DNA from 4 places in the Cupriavidus sp. FW305-26 genome. Region 3 is predicted to be linked to each of the others. Evidence: predicted binding sites of a transcription regulator. Region 3 holds the regulator's gene; each other region holds the start of a gene.
What was found. The regulator FNR, encoded in region 3, switches genes on or off when oxygen is low (the NO sensors DNR and NnrR bind a similar motif). The targets are predictions, from matches to a motif close to TTGATNNNNATCAA.
Positions count from the first base shown of each region.

Region 1: a site for FNR is predicted at 2,186-2,199, ahead of AC3WQZ_RS12250 (universal stress protein). Genes of this name have one in related genera too.
Region 2: a site for FNR is predicted at 1,707-1,720, ahead of hemN (oxygen-independent coproporphyrinogen III oxidase). Genes of this name have one in related genera too.
Region 4: a site for FNR is predicted at 2,031-2,044, ahead of AC3WQZ_RS13070 (OmpW/AlkL family protein). Genes of this name have one in related genera too.

Region 1 covers NZ_JBYTAH010000017.1:17,017-20,994, forward strand. Annotated here, with positions in the region: gene AC3WQZ_RS12245 (PHA/PHB synthase family protein) at 1-1,039, shown strand, start outside; gene AC3WQZ_RS12250 (universal stress protein) at 1,278-2,117, opposite strand; gene AC3WQZ_RS12255 (DUF1488 family protein) at 2,478-2,756, opposite strand; gene AC3WQZ_RS12260 (universal stress protein) at 2,797-3,249, opposite strand; gene AC3WQZ_RS12265 (carboxypeptidase-like regulatory domain-containing protein) at 3,594-3,978, opposite strand, start outside.
Region 2 covers NZ_JBYTAH010000013.1:84,455-88,432, reverse strand. Annotated here, with positions in the region: gene AC3WQZ_RS10515 (c-type cytochrome) at 1-88, shown strand, start outside; gene hemN (oxygen-independent coproporphyrinogen III oxidase) at 162-1,646, opposite strand; gene AC3WQZ_RS10505 (ABC transporter substrate-binding protein) at 1,824-2,954, shown strand; partial or broken gene AC3WQZ_RS10500 (ATP-binding protein) at 2,940-3,134, opposite strand; gene AC3WQZ_RS10495 (UvrD-helicase domain-containing protein) at 3,192-3,978, opposite strand, start outside.
Region 3 covers NZ_JBYTAH010000025.1:34,446-38,423, forward strand. Annotated here, with positions in the region: gene ccoG (cytochrome c oxidase accessory protein CcoG) at 1-1,436, shown strand, start outside; gene AC3WQZ_RS15685 (membrane protein) at 1,466-1,675, shown strand; gene AC3WQZ_RS15690 (hypothetical protein) at 1,672-1,917, shown strand; gene fnr (fumarate/nitrate reduction transcriptional regulator Fnr) at 1,981-2,706, opposite strand; gene AC3WQZ_RS15700 (sulfite exporter TauE/SafE family protein) at 2,785-3,543, shown strand.
Region 4 covers NZ_JBYTAH010000019.1:8,214-12,191, reverse strand. Annotated here, with positions in the region: gene leuA (2-isopropylmalate synthase) at 65-1,762, shown strand; gene AC3WQZ_RS13070 (OmpW/AlkL family protein) at 2,108-2,752, shown strand; gene AC3WQZ_RS13065 (response regulator transcription factor) at 2,816-3,709, opposite strand; gene AC3WQZ_RS13060 (hybrid sensor histidine kinase/response regulator) at 3,693-3,978, opposite strand, start outside.

The DNA of each region.
Region 1 (3,978 bases), on a different contig from region 3:
CGAGCCGGTGCTGATCGTGCCGTCCTGGATCATGCGGTACTACATCCTCGACCTGAAGCCCGAGGATTCGCTGGTGCGCTACCTGGTCGAGAGCGGCCATACCGTGTTCATGATTTCATGGAAGAACCCGGACGCCTCGGCCCGCGACTTCGGGCTTGACACCTATCTGGAGGCCGGGCTTCTGACCGCGCTCAACACCGTGCACGCGCGCTGCGACGGCGCGCACGTCCACGCCGCCGGGTATTGCCTGGGCGGCACCCTGCTTGCCACGGGTGCCGCCATGCTCGCCCGCGACGCCGCCGGCGGGCCACTGGCCAGCATGACGCTCTTTGCGGCAGAGACCGATTTCCATGATCCGGGCGAACTGGGCCTGTTCATCGACAAGAGCTCGCTCGCCACGCTCGACGCCCTCATGTGGAGTCAGGGATATCTGGACGGGCCTCAGATGAAGTCTGCCTTTCAGATGCTGAACGCCCAGGACCTGATCTGGTCGCGCGTAATGAGCGAGTATTTGCTCGGCCAACGTTTGCGCGCCAACGATCTGGTCTCCTGGAACCGCGACACCACCCGCTTGCCTTACCGCCTGCATTCGGAATGCCTGCACAAGCTGTTCCTGGGCAATGAGCTGGCCACCGGCAAGCTGTGCGTGGGCGGACAGCCCGTCGCCCTGTCGGACCTCGACCTCCCGCTTTTCGTGGTTGGCACCGAACACGACCACGTCTCGCCCTGGCGCTCCGTGTACAAGCTGCACTTACTGACCAAGGCTGAACTGACCTTCTTGCTGACCTCGGGCGGCCACAACGCAGGCATCGTGTCCGAGCCGGGCCACCCGGGCCGGCGCTACCATGTGCATACGCGATTGCCCGCCGCGCCCTACCTGAGCCCGGAGCAATTCCTCAACGTAGCTGTGTACCGCGACGGTTCCTGGTGGCCGGCGTGGCATGACTGGCTAGTGGCCCACTCGACAGCGCGCTGCACGCGACAGGCGCCGGGCCAGGGGCTCGCGGACGCTCCTGGTACCTACGTGCTGGAACCCTAGCCTCTTGTTCACTGTGCTGCGCCTGGCAACCTTGCGAGCGGGCAAACTTTCGGGTAGCCGGATCGAATGGAAACATGCCGTCGGACACGGGAAATACCGGCCGACGCCTAAGGAACTCATTCCAGAAACCCCGCGCAAGCTGGTGGAGTGTTCGGTTGTGTCCCACATCCCGCTCCCTGGCAGCAGCCGAACCGCACCGCACCTCACTTCATCGCATCGCCGAGGCGTTGCGGCAATATCAGTGCGACATCAGGACCGGCACTGTCATCGACTCAAGCAACGTGCGGGTGACACCGCCAAGGACCAGCTCGTGCACCCGGCTGTGCCCGTAGGCCCCCATGACGATCAGGTCAGCATTTCGGTCCGCGGCGTGTGAGAGTAACATCTGGCCGACGTCTTCGCCGTCTTCCGCTCCAAACGTGCAAAGCTGCACCGCCACGCCATGCCGACCCAGCCAGTCCACGGCATGCTGAGGCGGCGAAACCCATGTCCCCTTCAGAAGCCCAGACGGTGTCCACGAGACCACCTCCACAGTGCCCGCGCGCTGCAGGAGCGGGAGCGCATCGCGGATGGCCCGCGCCGACTCGCGGCTGCCGTTCCACGCCACCATGATGTTCTTGCCAACGCTCGGGAACCGGCCCGCATACGGAACCACCAGCACCGGCCGCCCGCATCCCAGCACAATGGATTCAACAAAGCCGGGCTCGGCGTAGGCGGCTTCATCAGTGGGATCGTGCTGTCCGAGGATGACAAGATCCGCCCGATGCGCCTCTGCCTGGACCGTTGCCGCCGTGGCCCAGTCCGGCGCCCGCCATTCCGTAATGACGGTTACCTCGTCCGTTGCGCCCATCAGGGCGTGACGGGCCCGCTCGCCGACCTGATGCCGCCATTCGGTGTAAGAGGCAAGATTGCGGTCACCGTCCACCAGGTAGCGCACGGCAGTGGGATCCGGCTTGCCGACGGCTAGCAGGCCAACCAGCGTGGAATGAAACTCCAGCGCCAGCCGGGTGGCGAGGTGCAGCCGGTCGTACACGCGGCGGCCGGCATCGAGATGAACCAGGATCGTTGCGTAGTCCATGGATTGACTCCATCAGGCAGCCCCGGACGGAGCTTTTCTTGAATCTATATCGCCACCCCGCCCCGGATTTGTCGTGCATCAAGCCGTCTTCGTGTCCGCGCTACAGGCAATACCGCTGGCACCAGGTACGAGTTGGCCCAGGCTGCCTGCCGCCAGCGCGGCGGTGCGTGGCTTCGGCGGCCGCAGCAGGTCCGGTACGGCGGTACACGCTGTGCATAGCGGCACCAACGCGCAGGCGGCAAGCCTGCGCCATCCTGGCCGTTTCTCCGGCGTGCATGACTGCAAGCGATTCTTCATGGGTAGCTCCTTGTAAGGACGCGCACCGCCCGGTGGCGGCTGCCGCCGGCCAGGACGTGCGCCTCACACCGCGAAGCGAAAATGGCCGCTGTGCAGCACGATGTGCCGCGCACCTGTCATCTCGAACAGCGCTCCCGCGACGCGTTCAATGTCCTGGCGGTTGCTCATGAATGCCGGCAGCAAATCTTCACTGCGGTACGAGCGTGCGCCGAAATGATCCTCAAGCGCCTCGGCAGTGATCTCATAGGTCGCCGGTGTGCCATCCACCTTCACGGCACACCGCAGGCTTGGCCCGGTCGGGCAGTAATCCGGCGTCTCGCCGGAAAAGTCGATCGTATGCATAGCTCTCTGGCGTAATGCCCTCCAAAATCTGTTCGCCTGCTTACGCTTCCTCGGCGCGGAGAAGCAGGACGGGCGCGACGGCCAGGTTGATCACGCTTCGCGCGACGCTGCCCATGACGAGTCGCCGCACTCCCCGGCGGCCGTGCGTACCCATCACAACCAGATCAGCGCCCCAGCCATTGGCTTCGGCAGCGATCGTGGCAGCAACGTCGCCCTCGACCATAGGCTTACCGAGCAGCCGCGTTACGTGGCGAATACCCGCTGCGGCAAGCCGGCCGGCGGCGGCAGCGAGAACGCTTTGCCCCGCCGTCGTGAGGTCCTCTATCAATCTCACCGGATCCAGATTGCTGGCATCCAGAAACGGGCTGCGGTCATCGACCACATGGACCACCTCCACTTCGGCGTTGGCGGCGCGCGCGATGATCATGGCCTGTTCCAGGGCAAGTTCCGATGCGGCGCCGCCGTCCATGGCGACAAGGATGCGCTGGTACATAGCGGTTTCTCCGGCGATGGGAGCCTGTGGCGACTCGGGTCTGGACTGGTTAAATGCAGCGTAGGGCAACCGGCGCAACTGCTGTTGATACGTGTCAAAGCCGCGGTACCGCGCTCCAACCGCCGCTGGTCGCGCGCGCATCGGCAGTCTTCGCGCAGGGGTTGCGGCTCGCGGATTCAGGCCTGCCCACGCCGAGCGGCTCGCGTGCTTGTCCCCGAACGAAGCCTGAGCGCTTCTTCTTCCCCTTCCAGTTCCGTCGCTTCTCTTTCGCGGGATCGTCCCTGAACCGCCGCGAACTTGCTTGCGCGGTGTCGTGCCCGCGGCGACACGTCCGAGCGGCAGGCTCAGCGACGCGGACAGGGTGTCGTGGCGCAGAGCAGCCAGTCGTCCTCGAGCGTATTGACCGGCAGCCGGAACGTCACCTCGAGCGGCTCGCCAGCGACGACGATGTCGCGCATCTGGTCCCGCCCCTGGTAGCCGACCGCGAGCCGATAGGCACCCGGCCTGAGTCGCATATAGAACAGCGGCCCGCTAGCCGTAGTGTGCAGCACGGGGCGGCCCTCCTGGCTGGCCACGACCACCGTGGCACCGCCCAGCGGCTTCCCGCGCCCGGCATCCACCATCGTCAGCCGTACATTGAAACGCGCGGCGATGGCCAGCATGCTTTGCATGCCCGCCTCATCGTCTCCACCCGATACGTAGGAAACGCCGTGCTGCTCCATGATCTGC
Region 2 (3,978 bases), on a different contig from region 3:
GGGCGTGATGCCGCCCAAGGGTGGCTACGCCGGCCCGGACGCCGACGTGATCGCCGCCTCGGACTACATGGCCAACGCCGCCAAGTAAGTCCGCCTGCTGCAAACAAAAAGCCCGCGCACATTGCGCGGGCTTTTTTTCGTCCGTACCGCTTGCGCGGCCGCTACACCACGCGCGAGTACCGCGCCCGCGGCACGAAGCGCACCGGCTGCGCGCCATCGTTGGCGGCAACGGCCTGGGCACCCGTGGACGCTGGCCGCGCGGCGTCTTCGCGCAGGTAGCGGTCGAACACCATCGCCACGCGCCGCACCAGCAGCCGGCCCAGCGGCGTCACGGTGATGCGGTCCGGCGCGCATTGCACCAGTCCGTCCGCGCCCAGCGCGGCGAGGTCGGCCAGTTCCGGCGCAAAGGCCGTGCCGAAGCGGATGCCGTGGCGCGCTTCCAGCGCCGGGATATCGAGCACTCCATTGCACATCAGAGCGCCGATGATCTCGCGCCGCAGGTGGTCGTCGGCGCTCATCGCCACGCCGCGCGCCAGCGGCAGGCGGCCGTGGTCGAGCGCGCCGTAGTACTCGTCCAGCGTGCGCGCATTCTGCACGTAGCGCCCCGCGATCGCGCCGATCGCGGAAATGCCGAGCCCGACCTGGTCGTAGCCGGCATGCGTTGAGTAACCCTGGAAGTTGCGCTGCAGCCGCCCTTCGCGCTGGGCCACGGCGAGGTCGTCGTCGGGCAGCGCGAAATGGTCCATACCTATGTAGACGTAGCCCTCGGCGCTCAGCCGCTCGATGGTGGAGACCAGGATGTCGAGCTTCTCGCCGGCGGGCGGCAAGGCGTTTTCATCGATGCGGCGTTGCGGCTTGAACACATGCGGCAGGTGCGCGTAGCTATAGACCGAGAGCCGGTCGGGGCGCAGCGCCAGCACCTGATCGATGGTGCGGCCAAAGCGCGCCGCGGTCTGGTGCGGCAGGCCGTAGATCAGGTCCAGGCTGACCGAGCGGAAACCCAGCGTGCGTGCGGCATCCACCACGGCGCGGGTCTCTTCGAAGGGCTGGATGCGATGGATGGCCTGCTGGACCTCGGGATCGAAATCCTGCACGCCCAGGCTGACGCGGTTGAAGCCCAGTTCGGCCAGCAGCGCCATGCGGGCGTGGTCGACGCGGCGCGGATCGATCTCGATCGAATGCTCGCCCTCGGCCGCCAGCTCGAAATGCTCATGCAGCAGCGCCATCACGCGGCGCATCTCGCCGGGGTCGAGGAAGGTCGGCGTGCCCCCGCCCCAGTGCGACTGCAGCACCTGGCGGCGCGGCCCGAGCCGGTCTGCCACCAGCGCCATTTCGCGGCCCAGGTAGTTGACGTAGCGGGCGCTGCGGCCATGGTCGCGCGTGATGATCTTGTTGCAGCCGCAGTAGTAGCAGATGTTCTCGCAGAACGGGATATGCAGGTACAGCGACAGCGGCGCCGGCGCGTCGGCGCGGCAGGCGGCCAGTGCGTCGTGGTACAGCGACAGGTCGGGGCCGTTGTGGAAGCGGTCGGCCGTCGGGTACGAGGTATAGCGCGGGCCGTTGCCGTCGATGCGGCCGGCCAGCGCACGGAAGTCGGACAGCGCGCGGCGGTCGGGCGCAGGGGAAGTTATGGCAGACGGGATCATGGGGGCGCGGGGGTATGGGTGTATGACGGCCCATCGTAGGGCCGCACCGCCGCCGGCGCGTTGACCGCCGTCAAGCGCGGGCATTGGACCCTGCGGGCGGCAGGCGTCACATTGGTGTCATGTGCGGCGGATACGCTGCGCGCCACCGCCGGCCCGCGCGTCACCTGCCCCCCTGCAATGCCAACTCCCGACCAGACTCCGATGTTTCCGCCGTACCCACCGCTGCGCAGGCTCCTGGCAGCACCGGCCCGGCACCGGCGCCGCCTGCTTGCCGCCGCCGGCGCGGCCCTGGCCCTGCCCGCCTGGCCAGCACTGTCGCAGGCGCGTCGCACGGTCGTGGTCGGCCACCTGCTCGACCGCGGCGGCGCACAAGCCGACCTTGCGCGCGACTACCTGGCCGGGGCCAAGGTCATGTTCGACGCCGTCAACGCCGGCAACGGCCCGGTGCGCATCGCGCACGTGGTCCGCGACGCCGATCCCGACCCGCGCCGCGCGCTGGCGCAGGCGGTGTCGCTGGCCGATACCGACCGCGCCGAGCTGCTGTTCGGCCCGGGCGACCGGCTGTTGCCGGCGCTGGCGGCATCGGCCGAGCTGGGCCGGCGCGGCGTGCAGATCGTGGCGCCGCTGTCGGGCCTTGCGCTGACGGCCGACAACGTCTGGTTCACCCGTGCCGACTACCAGGCCGAACTGGACGCGGCGGTACGCCAGCTGCGCAGCTACGGCATGACCAGCATCGCGCTGGCCCTGGCGCCGGACTTCGCCGCCCCGTCGCTGGCCCGGCTGGAGGCGCAGACCGGGACGCGCGCGGTGCCGCTCGACGCCAATCCCGAGGCCGCCGCCCGGCGCATCGCCGCCACCCGCCCGGGCGCGGTGATCGTGGCGGGCGATACCCTCGCCTACGCCGGACTGGGCCGCGCGCTGGCGGTGCAGGGCTGGTACGGTTTCCTGGTCGGGCTGTCGTCGGTCAGCGCCACCGCCGCGCGCGAAATCCTGGGCGCTGGCTACAACGGCGGCATGGTGCTGACCCAGGTCGCGCCCGGGCCGCAACAGGCCACGCTGCGGGTGGTGAAGGAACACGTGGCGCGCATGAAGCAATACCTGGATGAGCCGCCGTCGCCGGCCACGCTGGCCGGCTATATCGGCGCGGCATGGCTGGCGCGCGCGCTGGCCGGCCTGCGCGGCAGCGGCGCGGCCGAGATGCGGCGGGCACTGCAGGGGCGCGTGGACGTGGGCGATTTCCCGCTCGACTTCACGCACGGGCAGCGCGGCTCGCAGTACGTCACGCTGGCGGCGTCAGCCGCGCGGTAGGGACAGGCGCGCGGGCAGGCCGCCTTCGGGGCGGTTGCTCAGGGTCAGCTCGCCGCCATGGCGCGCGGCAATGTCGGCCGCGATCGACAACCCCATGCCGACCCCGCCGGTGGCGCGGCTGCGCGAGGATTCGACGCAGTAGAACGGCTCGAGCAGCACAGCCGCCATACCAGGTATGCCTGCACCCGGCGTCTTGTCAGCCTGGTATGCCTTTGTATCGGGACTGTAGCGCCCCGTTCAGCCCGGGGCCGTCTTGCCGCCGGTTCCCAGCAGTGCCTTGAGCGCGCCGAGCCGGTCCTTGGGGCTCATCGCCGGGGTTTCATCCACCGGCGCAGGCGCCTCCTCCAGCTTCATCTCGCCGATAAAGCGCGAAGGCTGGCACGAGTAGGTTTCGCGCGCACGCTTGCGCTTCTTGCACCAGCTGACATGCAGGCTGCGCTGGGCGCGGGTGATGCCGACATACATCAGCCGCCGCTCTTCCTCGATCTTCTCGTCGCTCATGTCCTCGTCTTCGCGGCAGTGCGGCAGGATGCCCTCCTCCACACCGACCAGGAACACGTGCGGATACTCCAGCCCCTTGGACGCATGCAGCGTGGACAGCCGCACCGCGTCGGGATCTTCCTCGCGGCCTTCCAGCATGCTCATCAGCGCCACGGTCTGGGTCAGCTCCAGCAGGTTCTTGCCTTCGCTGCCGAAGCCGTCGGCATTGTCGAAACCGGTGGCTTCCTCGCCCTCGGCGCCTTCGGGCTTGGTGCCCTTGCGCTTGAGCCAGTCCAGGAATTCCAGCGTGTTGGTCCAGCGCGACTGCGCCTGCCGTTCGTCGAAGCTGTCGTACAGGTAGGCCTCGTAGTGGATCCCTTCCATCAGGTCGTCCAGCACCACGGTGGCGGGATCCTTGGCCGCGCGGTCGGCCAGCCGTACCATCGATTCGCAGAACACGCGCAGCGGCTCCAGCTGGCGCGGCTGCAGCTTGCCTTCGATACCGCCCATCATCGCGGCCTCGAACAGCGACACCTTGGCCTGT
Region 3 (3,978 bases):
CCGACCTGCAACGGTCGGCCGCTGCGCCGGGCGAGACCTCTGACGAAACGCTCTACGAGGTCCGCCGCAAGATCTACCCGCGCTCGGTGACGGGCGCATTCTCCAGCTGGCGGGTCTGGCTGGTGATCCTGACCCAGCTGATCTACTACGGCACGCCCTGGCTCCAATGGAATGGCCGCCAGGCCGTGCTGTTTGACCTTGGCGAGCGCAAGTTCTACATCTTCGGGCTGGTGCTGTGGCCGCAGGACGTCATCTACCTGGCGGTGCTGCTGGTCATCTCGGCGCTGGCGCTGTTCCTGTTCACGGCGATCGCGGGGCGGCTGTTCTGCGGCTATGCCTGTCCGCAGACGGTCTACACCGAGATCTTCATGTGGATCGAGCGGCGGGTCGAAGGCGACCGCATCGCCCGCATCCGGCTCGATGGCGATCCGTGGAGCCTGCGCAAGTTCCGTCTCAAGGCGACCAAGCACTTCCTGTGGGTGCTGATTGCGCTCTGGACCGGCTTTACCTTCATCGGCTATTTCGCACCGATCCGCGAACTGGGCGGCGAGGTGCTCAGCCTGTCGCTGGGGCCGTGGCAGTCGTTCTGGATGCTGTTCTACGCGTTCGCCACCTGGGGCAATGCGGGCTTCATGCGCGAGCAGGTGTGCAAGTACATGTGCCCGTATGCGCGTTTCCAGAGCGTGATGGTGGATCGCGATACCTATGTCGTGACCTACGACGTCGGCCGCGGCGAGCCGCGCGGAAGTCGGTCGCGCAAGACCGACCACCACAAGGCGGGGCTTGGCGACTGCGTCAACTGCAGCATCTGCGTGCAGGTGTGCCCGACGGGCATCGATATCCGCGACGGCCTGCAGTACGAGTGCATCGGCTGCGGCGCCTGCATCGACGCCTGCGACCAGGTCATGGACAAGATGGAATATCCGCGCGGCCTGATCCGGTACACCTCGGAAAACGCGATGCGCAAGGGCTTGTCCGCGGCGGCATCACGCAAGCGCCTGCTGCGCCCGCGCGTGGTCATTTATTCCGTGATCTGGGTGGCGTTGCTGGCCGGGTTCATGGCTTCGATCGCGCTGCGCACGCCGCTGAAGGTCGACATCATCCGCGACCGTGGTGCGCTCGGCCGTGAAGTGGAAGGCCGCTGGATCGAGAATGTCTATCGCCTGCAGCTGATCAACACCACCGAAGCGCCGATGCAGATCAGCGTGCGCGCCGACAGCGACGAACTGAAGAACCTGACCGTGGAATACGACAAGCAGGCCGAATCGCTGGCGCCGACGTCCAACCGGTTGCTGCCGATCCGGATCCGCGTGCCGATCGAGGCCGCGGCGCAGGGCACGCACAAGATCAACGTGACGGTGACGAGCGAAGGCACGGAGCGGGGGCATGCCGAAATCCGGCAATCCACCAGTTTCATCGTGCCGCGCGATTTGTGAAGCTAGGTCGTCAAGATGAAGGGGGCAAGATGAGTCAGCAAGGCAATCCGTGGTGGAAGGAGCCGTGGCCGTGGCTGTTGATGAGCGGCCCGCTGGTGGCGATGGTGGCGTGTGGCGTGACGATCTGGCTGGCATCCACGCATCCGGACATGCCGGTGCAGGGTGCAACGCGCCATGGCCTGGTGGTCGAGAAGGCCGACGCCGCGCCGCCCAAGGCTGCCGCTGTGAGGCAGCCATGAGGTTGCGCTGGCTGATGTGGGTACTCTGGCCGGCGTTCCTGATGGCCGGGTTCGCGACCGCGACGGTGTTTTCGGTGGTGGATCCCGGTGACCTGAACTTCTTCGGCCAGCCGATCGAAGCGTCCCGCGAATCGGTCTACACCGTTGGCTTCCTGATGGCCTGGGTGTTCTGCGCGTTGTCCAGCGGACTGACGCTCTACACCATGCCGACGCGGCTCAGCGATACCGACGAACTGGAATAAGCGGATCGGTGTGAGGTCTGCGCTGCCATGTCCGCATGCGGTGCCTGGCAGCGCCTTGGCCGCTTAGCAGGAGCGGCTGTAGAGCTGCTTGATGCCGTCGATGTCCACGAGCTTGACGTGGCGCTGGCGAATCTGGATCAGGCCGGCTTCGGCAAAGCGGGAGAACAGGCGGCTGACGGTTTCGAGCTTCAGGCCCAGGTAGCTGCCGATCTCTTCGCGGCTCATGCGCATCACGAACTCGGACGCCGAATAGCCGCGTGCCGACAGGCGCTCAGAGAGGTTGATCAGGAAGGCGGCAAGCCGTTCCTCGGCGCGCATCGAGCCCAGCGTGACCAGCATCAGTTGGTCATGCGTGATTTCCTTGCCCATCAGGCGCAGGAACTGCTGCTGCAGCGACGGCAGGTCTGCCGACAGGGACTGCAACTCGCTCATGCGGACCACGCAGACTTCCGTGTCCTCCAGCGCGGCGGCATCGGAGGCATGCTGCATCTCGCCCAGCCCGTCGAGACCGACAATTTCGCCGGGCAGGTGGAAGCCGGTAATCTGCGAGCGGCCGTCTTCAGTGGTGACGTGGGTCTTGAGCGTGCCAAAGCGCACGGCATAGACCGCGGTGAGTGGATCGCCCATGCGATACAGGGTTTCACCCTTGTGCACACGGATGCGTTCCTGAACCAGCGTGTCCATCTTGGCGAGGTCTTGCTGCGACATGCCGACCGGAAGGCACAGCTGCCCCATCGCACAGGTGGAGCAGCGTGGTGACATCTCGGTAATGGGAATGGAGGTGAGCAATTGGAACCTGCTAGAAATGGCAGCGAGGGCGCGATAACGGCATTTTACCGTGCGATGTGATGTGGTAGGGAGTGAGAATTGACACTTGGCGTACTGATCAGCGTTTTTCTGCTGGCTTTGCTGGGCGGGGTCCACTGCGCCGCCATGTGCGGCGGCGTGGCGCTGGCCGTGGAGCAGCGTCACGGCGCGGCGGCGACGATCAGTCTGGTGCCCAGCCGTGCCGCCTGGCTCGGCGAGTTGCTGATAATGCACCTAGGCCGGATCTCGACCTATATGCTGCTTGGGGCCGCGCTAGGCGCGGTCGGTGCTTCGGCGTGGAAACAGGACTATCTGCCGGTGCAGCGCTGGCTGTTCGGCGCGGGCAGCGTCATGCTGCTGTGGTCGGGCTGGCGGTTGCTGCGCGGCAACACGTTTACCGTCGACTGGCTGGAGCGGCTGGCGTCGCGTGCCAGCGCAGCGGTGGCGCGCCGGCTGGGTGGCGTGGCACGCGGCATGCCGTCCTTTGTGCGCGCACGCGGCGGCCTGACGCGGCGATACGGCGTGGGCCTGGCGTGGGGGCTGGTGCCGTGCGGCATGGTCTATGGGGCGCTCACGCTCGCGCTGCTGGCGGGCAATGCGGCGTCCGGCGCACTCGTGATGGGCGTGTTCGGGCTCGGCACACTGCCTAACCTGCTGGTGCTCTCCGGCCTGTCAGGCTATTTGCGTACGCTGTCGCGACGTCCCGGCGTGCGCCTGGGGGCCGGCCTGGCGGTAATGGCGTTCGGCGGCCTTGGCATTGCGCGAGCGGTGCTGTTGCCACATTCGCTGGCCGAGCATGGATTCTGCCTGGTGTTCTGAGGCGCCGGCGCTGCGCCGGCAACGGATGATGGTTGCAGGCGGGGGCGGGAATGCCATACAATCGCCAACATTGCGGTATCGCGCGGTGTCTTGTGAGCCGCGGTAAGCAGCGGGCGAGCAGCGCCAGGCGGCCTTCATACCAGAAGGTGAGTTCAGGGCAGGGGAAGCGGAAGGTTTTCGATGCCCGTCCCGTCCCCACAGTCCATCCGGTTCAAAAGATCTGGTTCAAAAGTCCGGCTGGCACTGCGGTGTTGGCGATGCCGGCCTTGCTCCCGATACCCGTTTTTCTTGCGTCCGAGGCCTTCAGTTCGCTGACAGCGACGTCCGGTATGTGCGGACGCGCTACGCAAGAGGTTCGCTGGCTGGCCCATAACGGCATGCGAACGATCTCCTGCCGGAACGCCCGGCAACTCGATGCAAAGATAGGGAAGTGCA
Region 4 (3,978 bases), on a different contig from region 3:
CAGCCTTTCGCCACCGTTTCTTCCGTTTTTCCTTTACTTCCCTTAGCGAGGAAGGAGACCCCGTATGCTCAGCAATCCCGCCACCAAGTACCACCCCGCCGCCACCGTCGACATCCCTGACCGCACCTGGCCCGCCCGCACCATCACGCGCGCACCGCGCTGGATGAGCACCGACCTGCGCGACGGCAACCAGGCCCTGATCGAGCCGATGAACCCGGCGCGCAAGCTGCGCTTCTTCGAGCAGCTGGTGAAAATCGGCCTGAAGGAAATCGAAGTGGCGTTCCCCGCCGCCTCGCAGACCGATTTCGACTTCGTGCGCATGCTGATCGAGGAGCAGCGCATCCCCGAAGACGTCAACATCGTGGTGCTGACGCAATCGCGCGAAGACCTGATCCGCCGCACCGTCGAGTCCGTGCGCGGCGCAGCGCGGGCCACGGTGCACCTGTACAACCCGATCGCGCCAGCCTGGCGGCGCATCGTCTTCAATGCCTCGCGGGAAGAGATCAAGGAGGTCGCGGTCTCGGGCACGCGCCTGATCAGGTCGCTGACCGATGCCATGCCTGGCACGGCATGGGCCTATGAATATTCGCCCGAGACTTTCAGCCTGGCCGAGCTCGACTTCTCGCTGGAAGTCAGCGACGCCGTCTCTGCCGCCTGGCAGGCCGGCCCGGACCGGCCCATGATCCTGAACCTGCCGACCACGGTCGAATGCAGCACGCCCAACGTGTTCGCCGACCAGGTCGAATGGATGCACCGCCGCCTGGCACGGCGCGAACACATCGCGCTGTCAGTGCACCCGCACAACGACCGCGGCACCGCGGTGGCCGCCGCGGAGCTGGCGCTGATGGCGGGCGCGGACCGCGTCGAAGGCTGCCTGTTCGGCAACGGCGAGCGCACCGGCAATGTCGACCTGGTGACGCTGGCGCTCAACCTCTATACGCAGGGCGTGGCACCCGGGCTGGACTTCTCCGATATCGACGCGGTGCGCCAGTGCGTTGAGCACTGCAACCAGCTGCCGGTGCATCCGCGCCACCCGTATGTGGGCGACCTGGTATTCACCGCGTTCTCGGGCTCGCACCAGGATGCGATCCGCAAGGGCTTTGCACAGCAGCAGCCGGACGGCATCTGGGAAGTGCCCTACCTGCCGATCGACCCGGCCGACCTGGGCCGCAGCTATGACGCGGTGATCCGCGTCAACAGCCAGTCCGGCAAGGGCGGCATGGCCTACCTGCTGGAGCAGGTGCATGGCATCTACATGCCGCGCCGCCTGCAGATCGAATTCAGCCGCGCGGTGCAGGCCATGACCGACGACACCGGGCTCGAGGCGAGTGCCGATGATCTTCATGGTTTGTTCCAGCGCGAGTACCTCGCGCAGCAGACACCGCTGCACTATGTATCGCACCAGCTGGTGTCTGACAGCGGCGGCGCCACGGAGATCGAAGTGCAGATGGTGCGCGACGGCAAGCCGTGCAGCGTGCGCGGCACCGGCAACGGGCCCATCGATGCCTTCGTCAATGCGCTGGACTTGCCGGTACGCGTGATGGATTACCACGAGCATGCGATGAGCGCCGGCGCGGATGCACGCGCGGCCTGCTACGTGGAAGTGCGCGTGGGCGATTCGCCGACGGGGTTCGGCGCCGGCATCGACGCCAACCTGGTCACGGCATCGCTGCGCGCGGTGATCTCGGGCGTGAACCGGCACCTGCAGGCCGGCTTTGGCGCGGCGCAGGCCCCGCAGTCCGCCGAGGCCGCCGACGCCTGACACCGCAAGCCGCCGCAAGAAAACCGGTGTGCCCCGCCCCCACGGGGCACACCCGGAAAGACGCCCTTGCGGACGCCCACGACATGCTCGGTGCCGATCCGCACACGCTGCATGCGTGCTCGGATCTTTCGCACAGCGTAAGGGGCAGCATCGCACCGCGCCACGAATAATTCCGCATGTGTTTAGAAGCGTCGGCGCAGCTGGCACACCACGGCGCCTTCCTCGCTGTAGCGCCTGCGCGACGCAGCCAGCCCACGTTCCCTTCTACTTGTCTTGGGTCAAAGCCCAACCCGGCCTGCTCGGCCAAACTGGGTCCGGATTTGATACCAGACCAAGCAGAACCTCATGAAAACACTCTCTCTCCGCACCCGGGTCACCTGTTCCGCCATCGCCGCCTGCGCCATGCTCGGCGCCTTCGCCACCCCTGCCGCCGCCGCGGACGATGCCCAGGGCAACTGGATGGTGCGCCTGCGCGGCACCTATCTCGACATGGCCAACAGCTCCGACCCCGTCGGCGGCGTCGGCCCGTCGGACCGCATCACGGTCAACAACAAGTGGATTCCCGAGTTCGACGTCACCTACTTCTTCACGCCGAACATCGCCGCCGAACTGGTGCTGACAGTGCCGCAGAAGCAGGACGTCTACCTGGACGGCAACAAGGTCGGCACCTTCAAGCATCTGCCGCCGACGCTGCTGGTGCAGTACCACTTCATCCCCAACGGCACCTTCCGCCCGTATATCGGCGCGGGCCTGAACTTCACCCGCATCTGGGGCGCGGACATCGCCAACAACTCGCTGCAGCTCGATAGCTGGAGCGTCGGTCCCGCGCTGCAGATCGGCATGGACTACAAGCTGACCAAAAACTGGTTTCTCAACGCCGACATCAAGAAGATCTGGCTGTCGAGCGATGTGAAGGCGGGGGATGTCAAGGTATCCAAGGTGAACCTGGATCCGTGGCTGTTCAGCATGGGGGTGGGTTACCGCTTCTGATCGGGATCCGACTGGCAAGAAGGGCCGGCAACGCCGGCCCTTCTTGCATTGGCGCACGGCACGTCACGCCGTCCTCAAGTTGCGCCGGGTGGCGGCGACTGCCGCCGTTCGCGTTTCCACGCCGAGCTTCTCGTAGATGTGTTCCAGGTGCTTGTTCACCGTGCGCGGGCTCATGCCGAGGATGTCGGCGATATCGCGATTGGTCTTGCCGCGCGCCACCCAGGCCATCACCTCGGCCTCGCGCAGTGTCAGGGCCGGGCCGGCCGGGGCCAGACCGCTGCACGACAGTTCCACCACGACCACGTCGCCCGCCTCGCCTGTCAACCGGCGCAGGTGAAGACTATCAGCGCCAGTTTCCGCTTCGCTGCAGAGGCGGAACACCGCGTCGCGCAGCGCGGGAGGCAGTACCGCGCCGGCAATCGCTACCGGCCATCCCTGGGCCTGCAGCAAGGCTGACGCGCTGCCGTTTATCCACAGGAGCCGGCCGTCGATGCCGGCCGCGAGCATCGGCACCGTGCTGCCGAATACGGCCTCCCGTGCGCTGCGCGCCAGCCGTGCCTTGCCCGCATGAGACCGCACGCGCGCCACCACCTCGGCAATCGCCACCGGTTTGGTCACGTAGTCGCATGCGCCGACTTCGAAACCGCGCACGATATGACCGGTATCGCCAAGTCCGGTCATGAAGATCACCGGCAGGTCCGCGTGGCGGTCCAGCAGCGCCGTGCAGGCGGCAAAGCCGTCCATGCCCGGCATGTCCACGTCCAGCAGCACCGCATCCGGCGCGAAGGACGTCAGCGCATCCAGTGCCGCGTTGCCGTTCGCGGCGGTGTGGACCAGCATGGCTTCGCCACCCAGCGCGCGCGTCAGGAAGCCGCACGCGTCGGCATCGTCGTCGACCACCAGTACGCGGGTCTCGATCGTCGGCAACGGGCGAAAGGTGTCAGGTTCGGGATGCATGGAGCGCCTCGCCAAGTGATGCGGTCAGGGCAGTGCCATCGGTCCGCGCGAGCGCCAGCATCTGCAGTGCCCACGTGGCCACGGCGCCGCCGCCTTCCGCCAGTTCTGAAAGCTGGGCCTCCAGCGCGCGCAGCCGGCCGGTGGCGCCCAGTTGCAGCAGCTCACGCAACAGGTCCGGCGCCGGGGTGAGCGCAGGCTGCGGCTGCGTCAGCGCGCGTCGGACCATCTCGACCAGTTCGCGCTCACGCACCGGCTTGCTGACGAATCCC